3 regions of the Streptomyces sp. NBC_00178 genome follow, and region 1 is predicted to be linked to each of the others. Evidence: riboswitches for the same ligand, from Rfam matches in the RefSeq annotation. Region 1 holds a riboswitch; each other region holds the start of a gene.
What was found. A riboswitch is a leader RNA that binds a small molecule or an ion and turns the genes downstream of it on or off. The one in region 1 is predicted to bind cobalamin.
Positions count from the first base shown of each region.

Region 2: it holds a riboswitch for cobalamin, as region 1 does, so the genes downstream of both, OHT61_RS21570 (ribonucleoside-diphosphate reductase subunit alpha) here and OHT61_RS29430 (ABC transporter substrate-binding protein) in region 1, are expected to answer to the same signal.
Region 3: it holds a riboswitch for cobalamin, as region 1 does, so the genes downstream of both, OHT61_RS07455 (cobalamin biosynthesis protein) here and OHT61_RS29430 (ABC transporter substrate-binding protein) in region 1, are expected to answer to the same signal.

Region 1 covers NZ_CP108143.1:6,718,371-6,725,751, forward strand. The annotation lists gene OHT61_RS29415 (GH92 family glycosyl hydrolase) at 1-640, shown strand, start outside; partial or broken gene OHT61_RS29420 (ABC transporter ATP-binding protein) at 693-1,397, opposite strand; gene OHT61_RS29425 (FecCD family ABC transporter permease) at 1,493-2,605, opposite strand; gene OHT61_RS29430 (ABC transporter substrate-binding protein) at 2,602-3,633, opposite strand; cobalamin riboswitch at 3,676-3,853, opposite strand; cobalamin riboswitch at 3,998-4,121, shown strand; gene OHT61_RS29435 ((2Fe-2S) ferredoxin domain-containing protein) at 4,183-4,584, shown strand; gene OHT61_RS29440 ((2Fe-2S)-binding protein) at 4,634-5,284, shown strand; gene metE (5-methyltetrahydropteroyltriglutamate--homocysteine S-methyltransferase) at 5,362-7,381, opposite strand, start outside.
Region 2 covers NZ_CP108143.1:4,885,484-4,892,864, forward strand. The annotation lists gene OHT61_RS21565 (ribonucleotide-diphosphate reductase subunit beta) at 1-599, opposite strand, end outside; gene OHT61_RS21570 (ribonucleoside-diphosphate reductase subunit alpha) at 599-2,995, opposite strand; cobalamin riboswitch at 3,133-3,256, opposite strand; gene OHT61_RS21575 (GNAT family N-acetyltransferase) at 3,309-3,809, opposite strand; gene mctP (monocarboxylate uptake permease MctP) at 3,931-5,586, opposite strand; gene OHT61_RS21585 (DUF3311 domain-containing protein) at 5,583-5,837, opposite strand; gene OHT61_RS21590 (GntR family transcriptional regulator) at 6,018-6,782, opposite strand; gene OHT61_RS21595 (extracellular solute-binding protein) at 7,067-7,381, shown strand, end outside.
Region 3 covers NZ_CP108143.1:1,727,660-1,735,040, reverse strand. The annotation lists gene cobO (cob(I)yrinic acid a,c-diamide adenosyltransferase) at 1-154, opposite strand, end outside; gene OHT61_RS07465 (putative cobaltochelatase) at 154-2,196, opposite strand; gene OHT61_RS07460 (cobyric acid synthase) at 2,193-3,803, opposite strand; gene OHT61_RS07455 (cobalamin biosynthesis protein) at 3,800-4,744, opposite strand; cobalamin riboswitch at 4,874-5,001, opposite strand; gene OHT61_RS07450 (hypothetical protein) at 5,152-5,376, opposite strand; gene OHT61_RS07445 (inorganic phosphate transporter) at 5,389-6,648, opposite strand; gene OHT61_RS07440 (class II aldolase/adducin family protein) at 6,904-7,381, shown strand, end outside.

The sequences.
Region 1 (7,381 bases):
CCAGGACCTGCCCGGCATGGTCTCCCTGATCGGCGGCACGCAGGCCGCCAACGAGCGCCTCGACTCGTTCTTCGCCTACGACCAGCTGGTGAAGGACCCGGCGAAGACCGCCCGGGAGGTGTGGGTGAACGGGCCGTACGACTACTACAACGCGGACAAGTACAACCCGCAGAACGAGCCCGACCTGATCGCCCCGTACACCTACCTCTCCACCGGTCAGCCGTCGAAGACGACCGACGTGGTGCACGCGGCGCTCACCCTGTTCACCGACGCCCCGACGGGCATGACCGGGAACGACGACCTCGGGACGATGTCGGCGTGGAACGTCCTGTCCTCGATCGGGATCTTCCCGGTCCAGCCGGGCACCGACACCTGGGGCCTCTCCACCCCGGTCTTCGAGCGCGTGGACCTCACCCTGGACCGGCGCTACTACCCCGAGGGCCGTCTGACGGTGAAGGCCCCCGGGACCTCCGACTCGGCGCGCTACATCCGCTCGGCGCGGACCGACGGGGCGGCGTACGGGAAGACCTACCTGACCACCGAGGACATCCGCGGCACCCGCGAACTGTCCTTCGAGGTCGGCACGGCTCCCTCCGACTGGGGCACATCGGCGGATGCCGCGCCGCCCGCCCTCGACTGACCGCTCCGGCAACCAGGACCCGCCCCCGGACGAGAGGCGGGTCCTTCCGCGCTCAGGCTCCCGCGGGCCCGCCGGGATCCGGCCGTCCGTGCAGGAACGTCACCTGCGGCGCGCCCGTCAGGGGATGGACGGCGACCTCGCCGGTCACGCCGTACACCCGGTCGAGCAGCGCCGGTGTCAGCACGTCCACGGGCGTGCCCGATGCGACCACCTCGCCGTCGGCCAGGACGTACAGGCGGTCGCAGTAGCGGGCGGCGAGATTGAGGTCGTGCAGGGCGACCAGGACCGTGGCCGGAAGCCGCCGCAGCGCGCCGAGGACGGACAACTGGTGCCGGATGTCGAGGTGGTTGGTCGGCTCGTCCAGGACCAGGAGCGTGGGCTCCTGGGCGAGGGCCCGGGCGATGAGGACGCGCTGGCGCTCACCGCCCGACAGCCGGTCGAAGGGACGCGCCGCCAGTCCGGTGACGTCCACGGCGGCGAGGGCGGACGCGATCACCTCGGCGTCCTCGGCGGTGTCCCCCGCGAGCAGCCGCTTGTGCGGTGTACGCCCCATCGCCACCACCTCGCCGACCGACAGGTCGAATTCGCCCGCCGACTCCTGCGTCACCGCCGCCACCATGCGTGCCAGCCGGCGCACCGGGAGGGACCAGGCGTCCTGCCCGTCCACCCGGACCTCGCCGGTGACGGGCCGCAGGACGCGGTAGACGGCGCGCAGCAGACTGGACTTGCCGCTGCCGTTGGGGCCCACGAGGCCGATCACCTCACCGGGCCGCGCGGTCAACGAGACCTCGGTGACGAGGCGGTGGGCGCCGGCCGTGAGCGTGACCCCGTCGACGACGAGTGCGGTCGCGGTCATGCCACTCCTTCGCCGGTGCCGCGCCGCGCGTCGCGGCGCATGAGCCAGAGGAAGAACGGCCCGCCGCACAGTGCGGTGAGCACCCCGACCGGGATCTCCGTGGGCGCGGCCACCACGCGTGCGGCGATGTCCGCCCAGACGAGGAAGACCGCCCCGCCGAGCGCGGCCGTGGGCAGCACCCGGCGGTGGTCACCGCCGACGAACAGCCGGACGATGTGGGGCAGCATCAGACCGACGAAGCCGATCGGTCCCGATGCGGCGACCAGCACCCCCGTGACCAGGGACAGCAGCACGAACATCCGCGAGCGGAAGCGGGCGACGTCCAGTCCCATGGTGGTGGCCGCCTCCTCGCCCGCCAGCAGAAGGTTCAGGTTGCGCGCCTGCAGGGACAGCACGGCGATGCCCAGCAACAGGGCGGCGCCGGGCAGCCAGAGGGTCGCCCAGCTGACGCCGCCGAGACCGCCGAGGGTCCAGGCGAGCACCGCCCGGGCCTCGTTGCCCCGGTCCGTGGTCAGCAGGAGCAGGTCCAGCACCGCGGTGAGCACCGCCGCGATCGCCACACCGGACAGCACCAGGCGTACGGAGCTGATGCGGCCCCCCGTACGCGCGGTGGCGTACACCAGCAGCAGGGCGCCCAGCGCACCGGCGAACGCGGCGGCCGACAGCGACACCGGGCCGAACAAGGTCACCCCGAACACGATCACGCTCACCGCGCCCAGGGACGCCCCCGACGAGACACCCAGCAGGTAGGGCTCGGCGAGCGGGTTGCGGACGAGCGCCTGCATGGCGGTGCCCACCACCGCGAGCCCGGCGCCGGTCACCGCCCCGAGCAGGACGCGCGGGGCGCGTACGTCGAGCACGATGGTCTCGCGCGCCGGGGACCACGAGGGCGGTGACCGGTCGACGCCGATCGCGTGCGCCACGATGCCCCACACCTGACCGGGCGGCACGTGCACCGAGCCGATCGCCAGCCCCGCGGTCAGCGAGACGAGCAGCAGCGCGGTCAGGACGAGCAGGGTGAGCGCCGGCGTGCCGCGGCCCGTCACCTTCCCGGCGGGCCGTTTCCCCCCGGCCCGCCGGCCGGGAACCTCCACGGTGGGAGCGGTCACCGGAAGCTCTCGGGGTGCAGGCCGCGGGCGAGATCCCCGACCGCGTAGGCCGACCGGATCCCGACCAGGGTCGCGGTCAGCGGCAGGACGACGAACCGCTTGTTCCTGATCGCCGGCACGTCGGCGAGCGCGGGCTGGGAGAGGAGGTACTTCTCCTTCTGCTCGATGCTGTCGGAGCCCGCGTAGTCGTAGATGGCGATGGCCTCCGGCCTGCGCTCCACGACCTGCTCCCAGGAGACGTCCCCGAAGACGTCGTCCAGGTCCGCGAAGACGTTCTTCCCGCCGGCGAGCCGGATCAGTTCCGTGCCGAGGCTCTTGCCGCCCGCGGTGAACGCCGACTTGTCGCCGCTGTCGTAGACGAACACCGGCACGTCCGCCTCGCCGTCGACCGCGGAGGCGGCCTTGCCGACACGGCCCTTCAGGTCCGACACGAGCGAGTCGGCGCGCCCCGGCACACCGAAGATCGTGCCGATGGTGCGTATCTCCTCGTACGTGTCCTCCATCGTCACCTGCTTCTTGCCGCAGTACTCGCGGTTGAGGTAGGTGTCGATGCCCGCGTCGGCGAACGCCTTGCGGGAGCGGCCCTCCTTCTCGCCGAACGCGCTGCCGTAGCCGCCGTAGACGAGATCGGGCTCGGCGTCCAGGACCGTCTCGAACGACGGCTCCTCCTCGGCGAGCTCCGGGACGGCCTCGTAGGCCTTCCTCAGTTCCGGCAGTACGGACGAGTCCGGGTAGGCGGTCCCGACCATGCGGTCCCCGAGACCGAGGGCGAGCATCAGCTCCGCCGGATGCTGGTGGATGGTGACGACCCGGGCCGGAGGCCGCGTGTACGTCGTCTTCACACCGCAGTTGTCGATGGTGACCGGGAAGCCGGCGGGCGACGACGCCGCGGCCCCCGGGTCGTCACCCGGGCCGTCGGACGAGCCGCAGCCCGCCGTCAGCGCGAGCGCCGACAGAGCGAGTACGCCGGCCGCCGTGCGCAGGGCGCCGCGCCTGCGGGAGTTGAGTGCGTGAGGGAAAAGGGGCATGCCTGTGAACACGTGAAGCCTCCTGGGGAGTCCGCGCTCCTCGGATCGGGCCCGCGACAGGCCAGTGTCCTGACTCCCGGGATCGGCGCCCCCGCTCCGCCGCGCGGTGCGCGGTGGCATGCGGAGGGTCCGCGTTCCCCGGTCACAGTGGCGGGACCGTGCCGGATTCACACCGGCTTCCTGTCTCCCGTCGCGGCGATGACCAGGTGATCCTACGTTCTGCCGGGACGGGGCGGGACGGGCCCCCGTCCGCACGCTCGCGCGGGCCGCCCCGCCTCGGGTGCCCGCAGCCGCCCCGGGGCTGCCCGCCGCGCCACCGGTCGCCGGATGCCATGATGGTCCACGACAGGGCGACGGCGGCCCGAGGAAGCCGGTGCGAATCCGGCGCGGTCCCGCCACTGTGATCGGCGAGCGGATCCCGCGACGTCCACCGCCCCCCACGGGGGCGGGAAGGACGGGACGAGCCACGACCCGAGAGCCAGGAGACTCACGCGGTCGCCTCCTCGACGTACCCCGGGGCGGATCTCCCCGGAGAGAGGGGGGTTCGGCATGTCCGAGAACCCGGCCGAAGAGGTCTTCGGCAGCACCGTGCCACCACCGGTGACGGGGCGGGTGCCCTGCCGGATCGTCGTGTGCCGGGACTGCTGCTGCGGCAGCCCCAAGGTGACCGGGGACCACGCGGCGCAGACCGCGCGGCTGCGCGGCGCGGCACCGGTGCGGGTCTCCGAATGCCTCGACGTGTGCGACCAGGCCAACGTCGTCGTCGTACAGCCCTCCACCGAGGGCAGGGCCGCGGGAGCCCGGCCCGTCTGGCTGGGTCTGGTCAACGACCCGGACGCCACCGAGGACATAGCCGCCTGGGCACGTGCCGGCGGCCCCGGGGTCGCGCCCCGGCCGGCGATCCTCGATCTGTACGCCTTCGCTCCCCCTCGGCGCCGTGCGGCCACCTGAGCGGGTGCCACCGGGCCCGCCCGACGCCGCACGCGCGCCGGGCGACGCCGTGGCGAGCGCTCTGGCCGAGGTGGCGGCGCTGGGTGGCTTCTTCGCGCTGCGCACGGACGCGCCCGACGAAGGCTGGCACCCCGTCGGCGCGTCCTACGCCCGTGGTTTCGCCGACCTGGCCACGGCCGTCGCCGACCGGTACCGCACGGATCTGCGCGTCGGCGTGTCCATCGCCCAGCTCGGCCACGCGGCACGCCTCTGGTCACCCGTGCTGGCCTGCACGCTGCTCCACGGCATCGTGCCGGACCTGGACACCCTGCGCAGGGAGGACACCGGCTCGGCACTCGGGCTGCCTGCCCCCGCCGGGTGGTACGCCGACCGCCTCGCGGAACCCGAACACACCCTCGGCGCCCAGGTCATGGACCATCTGGCACGGCTGGAGGCCGGTCTGGCCGTCAGGATCGCACCACGCCTGCTGGACGGCAACGCCGCCTCCGCGCTGATGGGTTCGGCCGGCGTCCTGCTGGCCGCCCGTCCGGACATCCGGGGGCCGCTCACCCGCCTGGTGGACCGACTGCTCGGCACGGGGCGGCTCGTGGGAACGGGCTCGGTCACCGGACCGGGCCTGGGCTTCCGCCGGCGCAGCTGCTGCCTCTACTACCGGACGCCGGGCGGCTCGACGTGCGGGGACTGCTGCCTCGCCCGCTGAGCCGTGCCGCTGACGCGGACGTGGCGCCGCGAGGGCACCGGCCGGGGCGACCGCCCCGGCCGGTGCCGCCCGGTGGGTCAGGACGCGGTGAGCTCGTCCCTCACCGTGCGGGCCGCCGCGACCAGGCTTTCCAGCGACGCCCTGGTCTCCGGCCAGCCACGGGTCTTGAGACCGCAGTCCGGGTTGACCCACAGGCGCTCCGCCGGGATCGCCCGCAGTCCGGCGCGCAGAAGGTCCGCCGCCTCCCCGGCGGACGGCACGCGGGGCGAGTGGATGTCGTACACCCCGGGCCCGGCCTCGCGCGGGTATCCGTGGGCCGCGAGTTCGTGGGCGACCTGCATGTGCGAACGCGCGGCCTCCAGGCTGATGACGTCGGCGTCGAGGTCGTCGATGGCCTGCACGATGTCACCGAACTCGGCGTAGCACATGTGCGTGTGGACCTGGGTGTCCGGGCGTACCCCGCTGGTCGTCAGCCGGAACGCCTCGGTGGCCCAGCCGAGGTAGGCGGGACGGTCCGCGGCCCGCAGGGGCAGTGTCTCCCGCAGTGCCGGCTCGTCCACCTGGATGACCGAGGTGCCCGCGGCCTCCAGGTCACGGACCTCGTCGCGCAGGGCGAGCGCGACCTGGCGGGCGGTGTCCCCGAGCGGCTGGTCGTCCCGCACGAAGGACCAGGCCAGCATGGTGACCGGACCCGTGAGCATGCCCTTGACCGGACGGTCGGTGAGCGACTGGGCGTACGTCGTCCAGCCCACGGTCATCGGTCCGGGGCGGGAGATGTCGCCGGCCAGGACCGGAGGGCGGACGTAGCGGGTGCCGTAGGACTGCACCCAGCCGTGCCGGGTGGCGAGGTAACCCGTCAGCCGTTCGGCGAAGTACTGCACCATGTCGTTGCGTTCGGGCTCGCCGTGCACCAGCACGTCCAGCCCGGCCTTCTCCTGATACGTGATCACTTCCTGGATCTCGGCCCTGATGCGCTCGTCGTAGGCGGCCGCGTCGATGCGCCCCGCCCGCAGACCGGCGCGTGCGGCGCGCAGTTCGCCGGTCTGCGGGAACGAGCCGATGGTCGTCGTCGGCAGCAGGGGCAGGCCGAGCCGGGCGCGCTGGGACGCGGCCCGTTCCCCGTACGGCAGGGTGCGACGGGCGTCCGCCCCGGTCACCGCGGCCGCGCGGGCCCGCACGGCCGGATCACGGGTGACGGCGGAGGTCCGGCGGGAGGTGAGGCCCGCCCGGTTGGCCGCCAGCGCGGCCGCCACGGCCCCGGTGCCCCGGGCCAGCCCCGCGGCGAGGGTCACGATCTCCTCGGTCTTCTGCCGCGCGAAGGCCAGCCAGCGCAGCACCTGCGGATCGATTTCCCGCTCGGCGGCCGCGTCGAGCGGGACGTGCAGCAGGGAGCACGAGGACGCCACATCGACCCGGCCGGCCAGCCCCAGCAGCGTGCCGAGGGTCGACAGGGACCTCTCCAGGTCGTTGATCCAGATGTTGCGGCCGTTCACGACCCCCGCGACCAGACGCTTCCCGGGCAGTCCGCCGACGGCGGCCAGATCGTCGACCTGGACGGCGGCGGTCTCCGTGAAGTCGAGCGCGAGCCCTTCCACCGGTGCCTTGGCGAGCAGCGGGAGCGCCTCGCCGAGACGTCCGAAGTAGGAGGCGACGAGGAGCTTCGGCCGGTCGGTGAGCGAACCGAGGTCGCGGTAGGCGCGTTCGCACGCGCCGAGTTCCGCCCGGGAGCGGTCCTGGACGAGAGCCGGCTCGTCGAGTTGCACCCACTCGGCGCCGGCCGCCCGCAGGTCGGCGAGGACTTCGGCGTACACCGGCAGCAGGCGGTCCAGGAGCGTGAGCGGGTCGAAGTCCTCGGCCACACCGGGGGCCGGCTTGGCGAGGAGCAGGTAGGTGACCGGACCGACGAGTACGGGCCGGGCGGTCAGGCCCAGAGCGACGGCCTCCGTGAGCTCGGCGACCTGCCTGCCCGAGTCGGCGGTGAAGACCGTGCCGGGGCCGAGCTCCGGCACCAGATAGTGGTAGTTGGTGTCGAACCACTTGGTCATCTCGAGCGGCGCGACGTCCTGGGTGCCGCGGGCCATCGCGAAGTACCCGTCC
Region 2 (7,381 bases), 1.8 Mb from region 1:
AGCAGACCGCGCGAGCGGAACCAGTAGACGTACGCGAAGGCGCCGTAGAAGAACAGCCCCTCGATGCACGCGGCGAAGCAGATCAGGTTCAGCAGGAAGCGGCGGCGGTCCGCCTTCGTCTCCAGCCGCTCGATCTTCTCGACCGAGTCCATCCACCTGAAGCAGAACTGCGCCTTCTCGCGGATCGAGGGGATCTCCTCGACCGCGTCGAACGCCGCCGCCCTGTCCGCCGGGTCGGGCAGATAGGTGTCGAGCAGCGTCAGATAGAACTGGACGTGCACGGCCTCCTCGAACAGCTGCCGCGACAGGTACAGGCGCGCCTCGGGCGAGTTGATGTGCTTGTACAGCGTCAGCACGAGGTTGTTCGAGACGATCGAGTCACCGGTCGCGAAGAACGCCACCAGCCGGCCGATCATGTGCTGCTCGCCGGGCGACAGCTTGGCGAGGTCGGCGACGTCGGAGTGGAGGTCCACCTCCTCGACCGTCCAGGTGTTCTTGATCGCGTCCCGGTAGCGCTCGTAGAAGTCCGGGTAGCGCATGGGGCGCAGGGTCAGCTCGAAGCCCGGGTCGAGGAGGTTCTTGCTCTCGGACGTACTCATTACTGGCAGGCCTCGCAGGACTCGGGGTTTTCGAGGGAGCAGGCGATCGCGTCAGCGTCGGGCGACGACGCCTGCTGTACGGGAATGGGGGCGGCGGCCGCGGCCTGCCCGGACGCCGCGCGGGCGATCCGGGTCGCCGGGCGCGAACGCAGGTAGTACGTCGTCTTCAGCCCCTGCTTCCAGGCGTACGCGTACATCGAGGAGAGCTTGCCGATCGTCGGCGTCTCCAGGAACAGGTTGAGCGACTGGCTCTGGTCGAGGAACGGCGTGCGCGCCGCCGCCATGTCGATCAGTCCACGCTGCGGGATCTCCCACGCCGTGCGGTACAGCGCCCGCACGTCCTGCGGGATCCACGCGAAGCCCTGCACGGAGCCGCTCGCCTCGCGCAGCGCCTCACGGGTCCGGGCGTCCCACACGCCGAGCCGCTTCAGCTCGTCCACGAGGTAGCCGTTGACCTGGAGGAACTCACCGCTGAGCGTCTCGCGCTTGAAGAGGTTGGAGACCTGCGGCTCGATGCACTCGTACACCCCGGCGATCGAGGCGATCGTCGCCGTCGGCGCGATGGCGAGCAGCAGGGAGTTGCGCATCCCGGTCTTCGCGACCCGGGCGCGCAGCGCGTCCCAGCGCTCCGGCCAGCTCAGCTCCGTGTCGTAGTGGTCGGGGTGCAGCACACCGCGGGCGGCGCGCGTCTCGGACCAGGCGGGAAGCGGGCCCGACCGCTCGGCCAGGTCGCAGGACGCCTCGTACGCGGCCAGCATGATCCGCTCGGAGATCTTCGTGGACAGGGCGCGGGCCTCGGGGGAGTCGAAGGGCAGCCGCAGCTGGAAGAAGACGTCCTGGAGGCCCATCGCGCCGAGACCCACCGGACGCCAGCGGGCGTTGGAGCGGCCGGCCTGCTCGGTCGGGTAGAAGTTGATGTCGACGACCCGGTCCAGGAACGTCACGGCGGTGCGCACGGTGGCGTCCAGCCGCTCCCAGTCGATGCCGCCGTCGGCCACGAACGCGCCCAGGTTGACCGAACCCAGGTTGCAGACGGCCGTCTCGCCGTCGTCGGTGACCTCGAGGATCTCGGTGCACAGGTTCGAGGAGTGCACGACCCGGCCCGGCTCGGCCGTCTGGTTGGCCGTGCGGTTGGAGGCGTCCTTGAAGGTCATCCAGCCCTGACCGGTCTGCGCGAGGGTACGCATCATCCGGCCGTACAGCTCACGCGCGGGCATCGACTTGCGGGCCAGGCCCTTGGCCTCGGCCGCGCGGTAGGCCGCGTCGAACTCGTCGCCCCACAGGTCGACCAGCTCGGGCACCTCGGCGGGGGAGAACAGCGACCACTCGGTGTCGGCGTCGACGCGGCGCATGAACTCGTCCGGGATCCAGTGCGCCAGGTTGAGGTTGTGCGTGCGCCGCTGGTCCTCGCCGGTGTTGTCGCGCAGCTCCAGGAACTCCTCGATGTCCGCGTGCCAGGTCTCCAGGTAGACGGCGGCGGCACCCTTGCGGCGGCCGCCCTGGTTGACCGCGGCGACCGAGGCGTCGAGCGTCTTGAGGAACGGCACGATCCCGTTGGAGTGGCCGTTCGTGCCGCGGATCAGCGAACCCCGGGCGCGGATGCGCGAGTACGAGAGGCCGATGCCGCCCGCGTGCTTCGAGAGGCGGGCCACCTGGTGGTAGCGGTCGTAGATCGAGTCGAGCTCGTCCAGCGGCGAGTCCAGCAGGTAGCAGGAGGACATCTGCGGGTGCCGGGTGCCGGAGTTGAAGAGGGTCGGCGAGGACGGCAGGTAGTCGAGGCGGCTCATCAGGCCGTACAGGGAGGCCACTTCGTCCAGGGCGCGCTGCGAGGTGTCCTCGGCCAGTCCGGCGGCCACGCGCAGCATGAAGTGCTGCGGGGTCTCGACGACCTGCCGGGTGAGCGGGTGGCGCAGCAGGTAGCGGCTGTGCAGCGTGCGCAGGCCGAAGTAGCCGAAGCGGTCGTCCGCCCCGTCGGCGAGCGAGCGTTCCACCAGCGCGTCCAGCGCGGCCGCGTGCAGCGCGACGAACTCCGCCGTGCGGTCCGCGATCAGGCCCTCGCGGTGCCCGACGGCGACCGACGAGGAGAAGGAGACCGCGCCTTCGCCCGCCGCCTCGTCCGCGATCGCGAGGGTGAGCAGCCGGGCGGCGAGCCGGGAGTACGCCGGGTCCTCCGAGATCAGACCCGCGGCGGCCTCGGTGGCCAGCGAGCGCAGCTCGGCCTCGTCCGCCCGCGCGCTCCGGCCGCGCAGCGCGGCGGCCGCGACCCGTCCGGGGTCGGTGTCGGGCAGATCGGCGGTCAGACCGGTCAGGGTCCGCAGCAGCGCGGTCCCGGGCGCGTCGGTCGTGAGGCTCTCGGATTCCGCGGCTGAAACCGGGTCTGCGGGCGCGATGGTCACTGGGGCTATCCCTCGCTCGGCTCGGGGCCTGCGGGAGCGGGGCAGCCGGGCACGGTCGCCCCCGGGGAGGGAGCACGGCGCGCACGGCGTCCACCGGCCTTCCGCGGGGCCCGGACGTCTCGGCATCCGGTTCGGTCGAGCCGGACGCACCGTCGGCAGGTCCTCGGACTCCGCGGTGCGCGAATGCACACCGATCACACCGTTGCGGGACAGTTCCGGATTCGCACCGGATTCCCCTGCGGCGACAGCGAGGTCGAGCATACATGTGGGGGCTGCCGATTGAGGCAGCCCCCACATGTAGTGTCGTGACGGGTCAAAAGGTCAGGCGGTACGTCAGCAGGGTGAAGCCGGGAAGCGGGCTCCAGTCCCGCTCAGGGGTCCGTACGAAGCCGAGCCGCGCGTAGATGCGGTGGGCGGACCCCATGGACGGCTGGGTCGACAGCACCACCCCGGACAGCCCCTCGGTGGCGCGTGCCCGCTCGACACAGGCCCGGACGAGCGCCTCGCCGGCACCGCGTCCGCGCGCCGCACGGGAGACGGCCAGCATCCGCAGTTCGGCCTCGTCCCCGCCCGCGATGTCGGTCCACGGGCTGCCCGGCGTGACGTAGGTGACACCTCCCAGCAGGAGGCCACCGGGGTCCACCGCCGCCAGCACGAGCGCCTCGGCGGCGCGGCGTCCGACGGCGCGGAGCTGTTCGACGTACTGATCGGCCGCGCCGAAGTCCAGCAGTCCGTCGTCGAGGTAGGCCCGGGTGGTGATCTCGCCCAGGGCCTCGTGCTCGCCGGCGCGGACCGGTCTGATCGAGACGTCCATGCGCGGAGTCTGCCTCAGACGGCGGCCCGGCGCACGTGCCTTTCGGGGAGCCGGCGAACCGGCCCCGCACACGGGCCCGTCCCGGCAGGGCGGACCCTGCCGGGACGGACGACGTCACGGGCTACAGGCGTTCCAGGGGCTCGGGCTCGCCTCCCGGCGCACCCACCGTGGCCGGCGGGAGCGTGACCTTGACGCCGGGCTCGCCGACGTCCGCGGTGTAGTCGGACGGCGAGGTCTCGTCGATACCCGCCGGGGCCTTCAGCGCGTTCAGGACGAAGGTCAGCACGACCACGACGACGATGTTCAGCACGATCGCGGTGAGACCGATGTAGCCGATCTCGCCGATGCCGGGGATCTCCTTCGAGGAGCCGCCGAAGTGCTTCTGCGTCGGGCTGGCGACGCCGTACGCGGCCACCGTGCCGTAGATCATGCCGACGGCCCAGCCTGCGATCAGGGCCCAGCGGTGGAACCACCGGGTGAACAGGCCGCCCACCAGCGCCGGCATGGTCTGGAGGATCCAGATCCCGCCGAGCAGCTGGAAGTTGATCGCGACCGTCTTGTCCATGGTGAGGACGAAGGCGAGCGCGCCCACCTTGACGAGCAGCGAGACCAGCTTGGAGACCTTGGTCTCCTGGGCCGGTGTCGCGTCGGGCTTGATGAAGTCCTTGTAGATGTTCCTGGTGAAGAGGTTCGCCGCGGCGATCGACATGATCGCGGCCGGCACCAGGGCGCCGATCCCGATCGCGGCGAAGGCCACACCCGCGAACCAGTCGGGGAACATGGTCTCGAACAGCTGGGGGATCGCCAGCTGCCCGTTGTCGACCTTGATCCCGGCCGCGATCGCCATGAACCCGAGCAGGGCGAGCAGGCCCAGCATCAGGGAGTACAGCGGCAGGATCGTGGTGTTGCGCCGGATCACCTCACGGCTGCGGCTGGAGAGCGTCGCCGTGATCGAGTGCGGGTACATGAAGAGCGCGAGCGCGGAGCCCAGTGCCAGCGTCGCGTAGCCCCACTGGCCCATCTCCCCGGGCACGAGCGCGCCCCTCGGTTTGCCCGTCGCCTCGTTGGTCTGGGCGAACGCCTCGCCGGCCTTCGCGAAGATGTCGTCGAAGCCGCCGAGTTTGATCGGGATGTAGATGATGGCCACCGCGATGACCAGGTAGATCAGGCCGTCCTTGACGAACGCGATGAGCGCGGGGGCCCGCAGTCCCGAGGAGTACGTGTACGCGGCGAGGACCGCGAACGCGATCAGCAGCGGCAGGTCCTTGACGAACCAGTGGGTGTTCTCGCCGCCGCCGACGCCCATGACGTCCAGCACGGCCTGGATGCCGACCAGCTGGAGCGCGATGTACGGCATGGTGGCGAGGATGCCCGTGAGGGCGACCGCCAGTGAGAGGCCCTTCGAGCCGAAGCGGCCGCGGACGAAGTCCGAGGTGGTGACGTACCCGTGCTTGTGCGACACCGACCACAGGCGGGGCAGGAAGGTGAAGATCAGCGGGTAGACGAGGATCGTGTACGGCACGGCGAAGAAGCCCGCCGCACCGGCCGCGTAGATCGCCGCGGGGACCGCGACGAAGGTGTACGCGGTGTACAGGTCGCCGCCGAGCAGGAACCAGGTGACCCAGGTGCCGAACGACCGGCCGCCCAGACCCCATTCGTCGAGGCTCGCCTCGTTCTCGGCCTTGCGCCAGCGCGCGGCCATGAATCCGATGACCGTGACGGCCAGGAAGAAGAAGATGAACACGGCGAGTGCGACGCCGTTCACGCCGTCCTTCATGCGGAAGCACCTCCCTTGCGGGCGCGCTGGTCACGCTGCCACAGCTTGTAGGCGACCATGGTGAGCGAGGTCGAGATGAGCACCCAGAGCATCTGGTACCAGTAGAAGAAGGGGATACCGATGAAGGTCGGGTTCACCTTGGCGTACGAGCCCACCCAGAGCATCGCCACGAACGGTGCGATCAGGCACAGCGCGATGACCACCCTCGCGGGTGTCACTGTTGGTGGTTTCGCCTCGGTTTTTTCTGACATCGGCAACTCCGTCCCCTCGCTGATCACCTGGTGTAATGCGCAGGAAATCTAGGCGAGGGTTCCGCCCAGCGTCACCCCCCGTCCGCATTGCGGTCCTGCAACGGTCCGGAAGACACCCGGAACGAGTGGATCCCCCCGCAGGTGTGCGAGGGGATCCGAGGCCGCCGGAAGGGGTCCGGGTCAGTCGGTGGGACGCTTCAGGCGGGCGACGAACTTGTACCGGTCGCCCCGGTAGACCGAGCGCACCCACTCCACCGGCTCGCCGTGCCCGTCGACCGAGTGCCGGGACAGCATGAGCATCGGCAGCCCGACGTCCGTGCCCAGCAGCCCGGCCTCGCGCGGCGTGGCGAGCGAGGTCTCGATGGTCTCCTCGGCCTCGGCGAGCCGGACGTCGTACACCTCGGCCAGCGCGGTGTAGAGCGACGTGTACTTCACCAGGGAACGGCGCAGCGCGGGGAAGCGCTTCGCCGAGAGGTGCGTGGTCTCGATCGCCATCGGCTCACCGCTGGCGAGCCGCAGCCGCTCGATCCGCAGCACCCGGCCCCCCGCGGTGATGTCCAGCAGCCCGGCGAGCGTGTCGTCCGCGGTCACATAGCCGATGTCCAGGAGCTGGGACGTGGGTTCGAGGCCCTGGGCGCGCATGTCCTCGGTGTACGAGGTGAGTTGCAGGGCCTGCGAGACCTTCGGCTTGGCGACGAAGGTCCCCTTGCCCTGGATGCGTTCCAGCCGGCCCTCGACGACGAGTTCCTGGAGCGCCTGGCGCACCGTGGTGCGGGAGGTGTCGAACTCGGCGGCCAGGGTCCTCTCGGGCGGCACGGGGGTGCCGGGCGGCATGGTGTCCGTCATCTCCAGGAGATGGCGCTTGAGCCTGTAGTACTTGGGGACGCGTGCCGTGCGCGTAGCCGCACCGGTCTCGCCCGTACTGCTGCCCCCGTCGGCACCCATGATCCGCCTTCCCGACTGCTGCGTTGCTGCCGTCACCGGCTCCTCCGTCTGTCGCGGCTCACATGGTGGCACGGTCCGGTCACGGGTCGTCGCCCTCCCTTAGGTGTCGGTCCTATAACGGACGCGAGTGCACTTCTTATACACCCTTGACACCCCTAAAGGTCTAGGCCAAGCTCCCGGTACTGGTCTAAACCATTAAAGACCAGGTCCCAGCCCCAGCAGAACTACTCGTGGGTGTCTTCGCGGTGGGCGGGGGGGTTGCAGCACCCTGAGGAGGGTTCAGCGTGAAGCGCAAGCTCATCGCGGCGATCGGCGTCGCGGGCATGATGGTCAGCATGGCGGCGTGTGGCTCCGACGACGGCGGCAGCGACAGCAGCGGCAAGAAGTCCGGTCCGGACAGCTACAAGGGACAGACCCTCACCGTCTGGGCCATGGACGGCTCGACGCCGGAGCAGTGGCAGAAGGATCTTACCGCCGCCTTCGAGAAGAAGACCGGCGCGAAGGTCAAGTTCGAGGTCCAGCAGTGGAACGGCATCCAGCAGAAGCTGACGACCGCCCTCTCCGAGGAGAACCCGCCGGACGTCTTCGAGATCGGCAAC
Region 3 (7,381 bases), 5.0 Mb from region 1:
GCCAGCCCTGGTTCCACGCCCGCAGCGCCAGCCCGAAGGCGGCGGTCGACTTGCCCTTGCCGACGCCCGTGTGGACGAACAGCAGCGGGCGGTTGCGCCGCTGACGAGTCGTCAGTCCGTCGTCCGGTACCGATACCGGCTGTCCCTGTGGCATTACGCGGCCCTCCCGGCAGCAGTGATGTCCTTGACCAGCCCGGCGATCGAGTCGGCCCGCAGCTCGTCGAGCGTGACCGCGCTGCCTCCCAGATCCCGGGCGAGCTGTGCGGCGAGACCGAGGCGCACGAACCCCGACTCGCAGTCCACGACGACCGACGCGGTGCCCTCGGAGGCGTGCAGTCTTCCGGCCCGCGCCGCCAGTCCCAGCGGGTCGACGCCGCCGGTCGCCCGGCCGTCCGTGACCACGACGAGCAGCGGCCGCCGCGACGGGTCGCGCAGCCGCTCCACCCGCAGCACGTCGTGCGCCTTGAGCAGACCGGCGGCCAGCGGGGTGCGCCCGCCGGTCGGCAGCGACTCCAGCCGCGCGGCCGCCGCGTCCACCGACGAGGTCGGCGGCAGCGCCACCTCGGCGTCCCTGCCCCGGAAGGTGACCAGGCCGACCTTGTCCCGGCGCTGGTAGGCGTCCAGCAGCAGCGACATCACCGCGCCCTTCACGGCGCCCATCCGCTGCCGGGCCGCCATCGATCCGGAGGCGTCCACGACGAAGAGGACGAGATTGCCCTCCCGGCCCTCCCGCGTCGCCTGCCGCAGATCGTCCCGCCGTACGACGAGACCGCGCCCCGAGCGGCCCCGCGCCCGCTGGTGCGGGGCGGCCGCCTGCACGGTCGCCGCCAGGTGCAGTTTCGTCAGCGCGCCTTCGGGCCGTCGCGACCCCGTGGTCCGCCCGTGCTCGGTGCGCGCCCGGGAACGCCGCCCGGCCGCGCCCTCGCCCAGTCCGGGAACGCTCAGCATCTTCGTGCGGAACGGCTCGCCCGACCGCACCGGCCGCTGCTCCCCGGCACCGCCGGCGGGCGCGGGCGCGGGCGCGTCGCCGCTCCCCGCCTGCTCCGGGCCGGGCGCGTCGGAGGGGTCGGAGCCGCGGTCGGCGCCCCCGTCGTCCGGGCCGGAGCCGTCGGGACCGCCGCCCTGCGGAGGCACCCCGCCGCCGGGACCGTCCGGGTCCGGCTCGTCGTCGCTCCCGCCCCGGTCGTCCTTCGCGTCCTCGAGGGCGTCGTCCAGCTTGTCCTCGTCCAGTCCCGGCGCGTCGAACGGATTGCGCCGCCGCCGGTGGGGGAGCGCCAGCAGCGCGGCCTGACGCACGTCGTCGGCCACGACCTCCTCGCGGCCGGCCCACGCCGCCAGCGCGGTCGCCGTACGGGCCATGACGATGTCGGCGCGCATCCCGTCCACCTCGAACGCCGCGCACGTCGCCGCGATCTGACGCAGTGCGCCGTCCCCGAGCACCACCCGGGGAAGCAGGGCGCGCGCGGCGACGATCCGCTCCCGCAGGGCGTTCTCCTCGCCGGCCCACCGCTCGGCGAAGCCCGCCGGGTCGTCGTCGTACGCCAGCCGCCTGCGCACGACCTCGACGCGCACGTCCGTCTCGCGGGACGCGGCCACCTCGACGGTGAGCCCGAAGCGGTCGAGGAGCTGCGGCCGGAGTTCGCCCTCCTCGGGGTTCATCGTGCCGACCAGCAGGAAGCGCGCCGCGTGCCGCACGGACACGCCCTCGCGCTCGACGTACGAGGCGCCCATGGCCGCCGCGTCGAGCAGCAGGTCCACCAGGTGGTCGTGGAGGAGGTTGACCTCGTCCACGTACAGGATCCCGCGGTGCGCGTCGGCGAGCAGGCCCGGCTCGAAGGCCTTCACGCCCTCGGACAGGGCCCGTTCGATGTCGAGCGCCCCGACGAGGCGGTCCTCCGACGCGCCGACGGGCAGCTCCACGGTCCGCGCCGCACGCGCCGCACCGGCCTCCGCGCCGTGCGGGCCGTCGGGACACGCCGGGTCGGGCGCCCCCGGGTCGCACGAGAACCGGCACCCGGCGACCACCGGGACCTCGGGCATGAGCGCGGCGAGCGCGCGCACGGCCGTCGACTTCGCGGTGCCCTTCTCACCCCGGACGAGCACCCCGCCCACGGCGGGACTCACGGCGTTGAGCAGCAGCCCGATCCGTAGATCGTCCTGCCCGACGATGGCGGTGAAGGGGTACGGCGTACTCACAGGGCCTCCTCGGTCGCGTGTACTTCGGTCGTTGCTTCCGGCACGGCCGGTGCGCCCTCGCGGACGTCCGGCCCGGTCGCCGGGGTGCGGGCGGGCACCGGCGCGGGCGCTCCCGGCGGCACGAAGGGCAGCCCGGCCGGTGCCCCCTCCTCGATCAGCCGCCACAGGGCGTCCGTGTCCGCGTGCTCCTCGATCAGATCCCCCAGCCGGTCGAGCTGCTCCTCCCGCAGCGCCGCGAAACTCGTGTCCGGGGCCGCGGTGAACCGCCGCCCGGCCGCCCGGGCGACCTCACCCAGGAACGCGCGCCGGAAGGCGTCGCTCTCCAGCGAGCCGTGCCAGTGCGTCCCCCACACCGACCCCACCCGGCAGCCGTCCAGGAAGGGCTCGCCGCCGCGCACGTCGGCGACCCCGTGATGGATCTCGTACCCCTCCACGGGCTCGCCCAGCGCCGACCCGGACGGCCTGCCCAGCACCTTCTCCCGGCCGAAGCGGACCCGCACCGGCAGCAGCCCGAGCCCGTCCACCACGCCGGCCCGCGACTCCACGTCGTCCTCGATGCGCTCGCCCAGCACCTGGAACCCGCCGCAGATCCCCAGCACGGGCCGCCCCTCGGCGGCCCGTCGCAGCAACGCGTCCGCCAGTCCGCGCTCCCGCAGCCACGCCAGCGCCTTCACGGTGCCCCGTGTGCCGGGCACGATCACGAGGTCCGCGTCGGCGAGCTCCTCCGCGCGGTCCACGAACCGCACGACCACACCGGGCTCGGCCGCGAGCGCGTCCACGTCGGTGAAGTTCGACATCAGCGGTACGGCGCACACCGCCACCCGCAGCACGTCCTCACCGTGCGGCGGCGCCACGACCGACTCGCGCACGGTGCCGCGCATCGAGACCCGCAGCCCGTCCTCCTCGTCGATGCCCAGCCCGTGGGCGTACGGCAGCACGCCGAAGGTCCGCCGCCCCGTGAGCCCGTGCAGCATGTCGAGACCGGGCTCCAGCAGCGACACGTCACCGCGGAACTTGTTCACGAGGTAACCGGCGACCAGCGACTGGTCCTCGGCGCTCAGGAGCGCCGTCGTACCGAAGAACGAGGCGAACACACCACCCCGGTCGATGTCCCCGACCACCACCACCGGAAAGCGCGCGGCCCGCGCGATGCCCATGTTGACGATGTCCGTGCGCCGCAGGTTGATCTCGGCGGGGCTGCCCGCCCCCTCGCAGATCACGGCGTCGTACGAGCTCCGCAGCTGCTCCAGGCAGTCCACGACGGTGCCCAGCAGGGCTTCCTGCCGACCGCCGTGGTAGCCGCGGGCGCTCATCTCGCCGACCGGCCGGCCCATCAGGACCACCTGGCTGGAACGGTCGCCGCCCGGTTTCAGCAGCACCGGGTTCATCAGGGCCGACGGCTCCACCCGGGCGGCCTGCGCCTGCATCGCCTGGGCACGGCCGATCTCCGCCCCCTCCCGGGTGACGAAGGAGTTCAGCGACATGTTCTGCGCCTTGAACGGCGCGACCTTCACCCCCCGGCGCACCAGCCACCGGCAGATCCCGGCCGTGACGACGCTCTTGCCCGCGTCCGAGGTGGTCCCGGCCACCAGCAGTCCGCCGCTCATCTGCCCCTCCGTCCCCAGGCCAGCCGCCCCGCCGCACAGACGCCGAGGGCCAGCACACTCACCCGGCGCGACAGCCGCACCGCGCGTTCGATGTCGGCGACCCGCACGTCCCGGCCCGCCTCCCCGTTGAGCACCGGCCGGTGCTCGACCCGCCCGCCGTAGGCCAGGGTCCCGCCCAGACGAACGCCGAGCGCCCCCGCGAACGCGGCCTCCACCGGGCCCGCGTTGGGGCTCGGGTGCTTCCCGGCGTCCGAGCGCCAGGCGCGGACGGCCTGGCGGGGACGGCCGCCCGCGGCCACGGCGAGCGCGGCGGTGAGCCGGGCCCCGGGCCAGCCCGCGAGGTCGTCGAGCCGGGCCGACGCCCAGCCGTAGCGCCCGTAGCGGGGCGACTTGTGCCCCACCATCGCGTCGAGGGTGTTCACGGCCCGGAAGCCGACCAGTCCCGGCACCCCGCCGAGCGCGCCCCACACCAGGGCGCCCACGACGGCGTCGGAGGTGTTCTCGGCGACGGACTCGACGACGGCCCGGGCGATCCGCGGCCCGTCGAGCGCCTGCGGGTCGCGCCCGCACAGGTGCGGCAGCCGCTCCCTGGCGAGCTCGACGTCCCCGGCCTCCAGGGCACCGCCGATGGCCCGGGCCTCGCGGCCCAGCGACGTGCCCCCGACGACGGCCCAGGTGGCGGCGGCGGTCAGTGCCACGGCGGCCGTGGGACGGTTCCGCACGGCGCGGGCCGCCAGCCCGGCGGCGGCCGTGGCCCCGCCCGCGCAGACGAGCGTGTGCAGGGCGCCCCAGCCCCGGTGGTCGTGCCACAGGCGGCTCTCGGCGCCCGCGGCGGCCCGCCCGAAGGCGGCGACGGGGTGGCCGCGCCGGGGGTCACCGAGCAGCAGGTCGCCGATCAGACCGGCGGCGGCGCCGTACGCGAAGATGCGGTCGGCTCGCACGGATCAGAGGTCCGTCGCGCCTCGCAGGGACGTCGTCACGGGTGGTGCGGGCAGGGACGCACGGCGGCCGGGCATGGCAGATGTCCTCACTCAGGGTCCGCGCCCTGGTTCGACGTGACCGGCGACGAGAGTCTCCTGGCTTCCGGATCCGCGGGTCCTCCGGCCTTCCAGCCCGCGGTGGCGGGCCGTGACTTCCGTGTGGAGGACTGCTCCCCGGTGACAGTGGCGGGACCGCGCCGGATTCGCACCGGCTTCCTCTCCTGTCGCCGTAAATGGCTCCGGCAGTCCACCACGCCCCGTGAAGGCCCGTCAACCTGCCGTTGACCTGCGAGGCTTCGGTGTGGCCGGACGCACACCGGGCCGGACACACGCACGGTGTGTCCGGCCCGGAGGGGTGCCCGAGGGGGTCAGGCGACGATCAGGTAGATCCCGTACGCGACCGCCGCCGCGCACACGGCGAAGCAGGCGTAGGCGCCGGTGCGCGCCAGGGCGTGGGAACCGGCGCCGCCCTGGCCCGTCCGCACCTGCTTGGCCAGGCCGGTGATGCCGAGGGTGAAGAGGCCGACGAGCGCGACGGTGACCACGAGGCTGATCCCGAAGACGGAGGCGAGAGCCGCCCAGTCGATTTTCATGCGGATGCGTCCTTACACCGTGGCCGGCCGGGCCGGGTCGGCCTGGGTGTCCGGGGCGGGGATGGTGGTCTTGAGTTCCGGGACGGGCACACCCGCGGGCGGCGGGGTGACGGCCGCGATGGCCGTCGTGACGACACCGGCGGGCTCCTCGGCGGCCCCGTCGGCCGCGTTGACGTTGGTGTGGTCGACCGGCTTGCGCCGCGAGAGCATCCAGATCGCGCCGGAGCCCGCGACCAGCAGGGCGGCCGTCACGGCGACTCCCCAGGAGCCCTGCTTGGTCAGCAGCTCGGCGCCCGCGCCGACGAGACCGGCGGCCGGCAGGGTCAGGCCCCAGGCGACGAACATCCGGGTGGCGGTGGACCAGCGGACCACGCCCCCCTTGCGTCCGAGCCCGGCGCCCATGACCGCACCGGAGACGGACTGCGTGGTGGAGAGGGAGAACCCGAGGTGCGAGGAGGCCAGGATGACCGTGGCGGCGCTGGTCTGGGCGGCGAAGCCCTGGGGCGGACGGAGCTGGGTGAGTCCGCTGCCCATGGTGCGGATGATGCGCCAGCCGCCGAGGTAGGTGCCGAGGGCGATGGCGACGCCGGCCGCGGTGATGACCCAGACCGGGGGGTTGGAACCGGGGGCGAGGACGCCGCCGGTGACCAGGGCCAGGGTGATGATGCCCATGGTCTTCTGCGCGTCGTTGGTGCCGTGGGCGAGCGAGACCAGACCGGCGGAGGCGATCTGCCCGGCGCGGTAGCCCTTGGCGGTCGACTTCAGCTGCGCCTCGTCGGTGATCTTCCGGTTGAGGCGGTACGTCAGCTTCGTCGCCAGCAGTGCGGCGATACCGGCGACGAGCGGCGCGGCGACCGCGGGCAGCAGGACCTTCGTGACGACGGTTCCGCCGTTGATCGAGGACCAGCCGGCCGACGTCACCGCGGCGCCGATGAGGCCGCCGAAGAGTGCGTGGGAGGAACTGGAGGGCAGGCCGACCAGCCAGGTCAGCAGATTCCACAGGATCGCGCCGACGAGCGCGGCGAAGATGACCTCGGTTCTGAGGCCGTCCTCGCTGACGATCCCGCCGGAGATGGTCTTGGCGACCTCCACCGAGAGGAACGCGCCGACGAGATTGAGAACGGCGGACATGGCCACCGCTGTCTTGGGCTTGAGGGCGCCGGTCGAGATGGTCGTGGCCATCGCGTTGGCGGTGTCGTGGAAACCGTTCGTGAAATCGAACACGAGAGCTGTCACGATCACAATCGCGAGCAGCAGCGTGATGTGTTCCATTTACCCAGGCAATCGTTCGACGTCATTGGCACGTGGAACGTAAGCAACCTTGGTGAACGGAAGGTGAACTGGGCAGGGCGGCATGGTGACCCCAAACGTTCGTGGCGGTTCCGCTTGTATGCGGACGGGGTGGGGCGGACGGTCGCGGCCGGTGCGGCGCATGGCCTCCGGTCGGCCCGGAGGGTCCCGTAACACCCTATTTGCCCGAAGAGGAGACATCGGTCACGCGCGCCGTGGCGGCCCTAGGATCTGCGCATGGACGACGGGCACCGGGACACGATCGGACAGGCGTGGGAGAGCCTCGTCGCGACGGCGCGCAGGACGGCCGCCGAAGGGCTGGTCGTCGGCACCTCGGGCAACGTCTCGGCCCGGGTCGGCGACCTCGTGCTGGTCACCCCCAGCGGGGTGCCCTACGACCGGCTGGGACCGGGGGACACGGTCGGGGTCGACCTCGCGGGGCGCCAGGTGCTGGGGGACCTCGTCCCGACCAGCGAACTCCCCCTGCACCTCGCCGTGTACCGCGAGACCTCCGCGGCCGCCGTCGTCCACACCCACGCCGTGCACGCGACCGCCGTCTCCACGCTCGTCGACGAGGTGCCCCTGGCCCACTACGCCGCGGCCATGCTCGGCGGGCCGGTCCGCACCGCCCCGTACGCGCGCTACGGCACGCCGGAACTGGCCGGCCACATGCTCGACGCCCTGCGCGGCCGCACGGGCTGCCTGCTCCGCAACC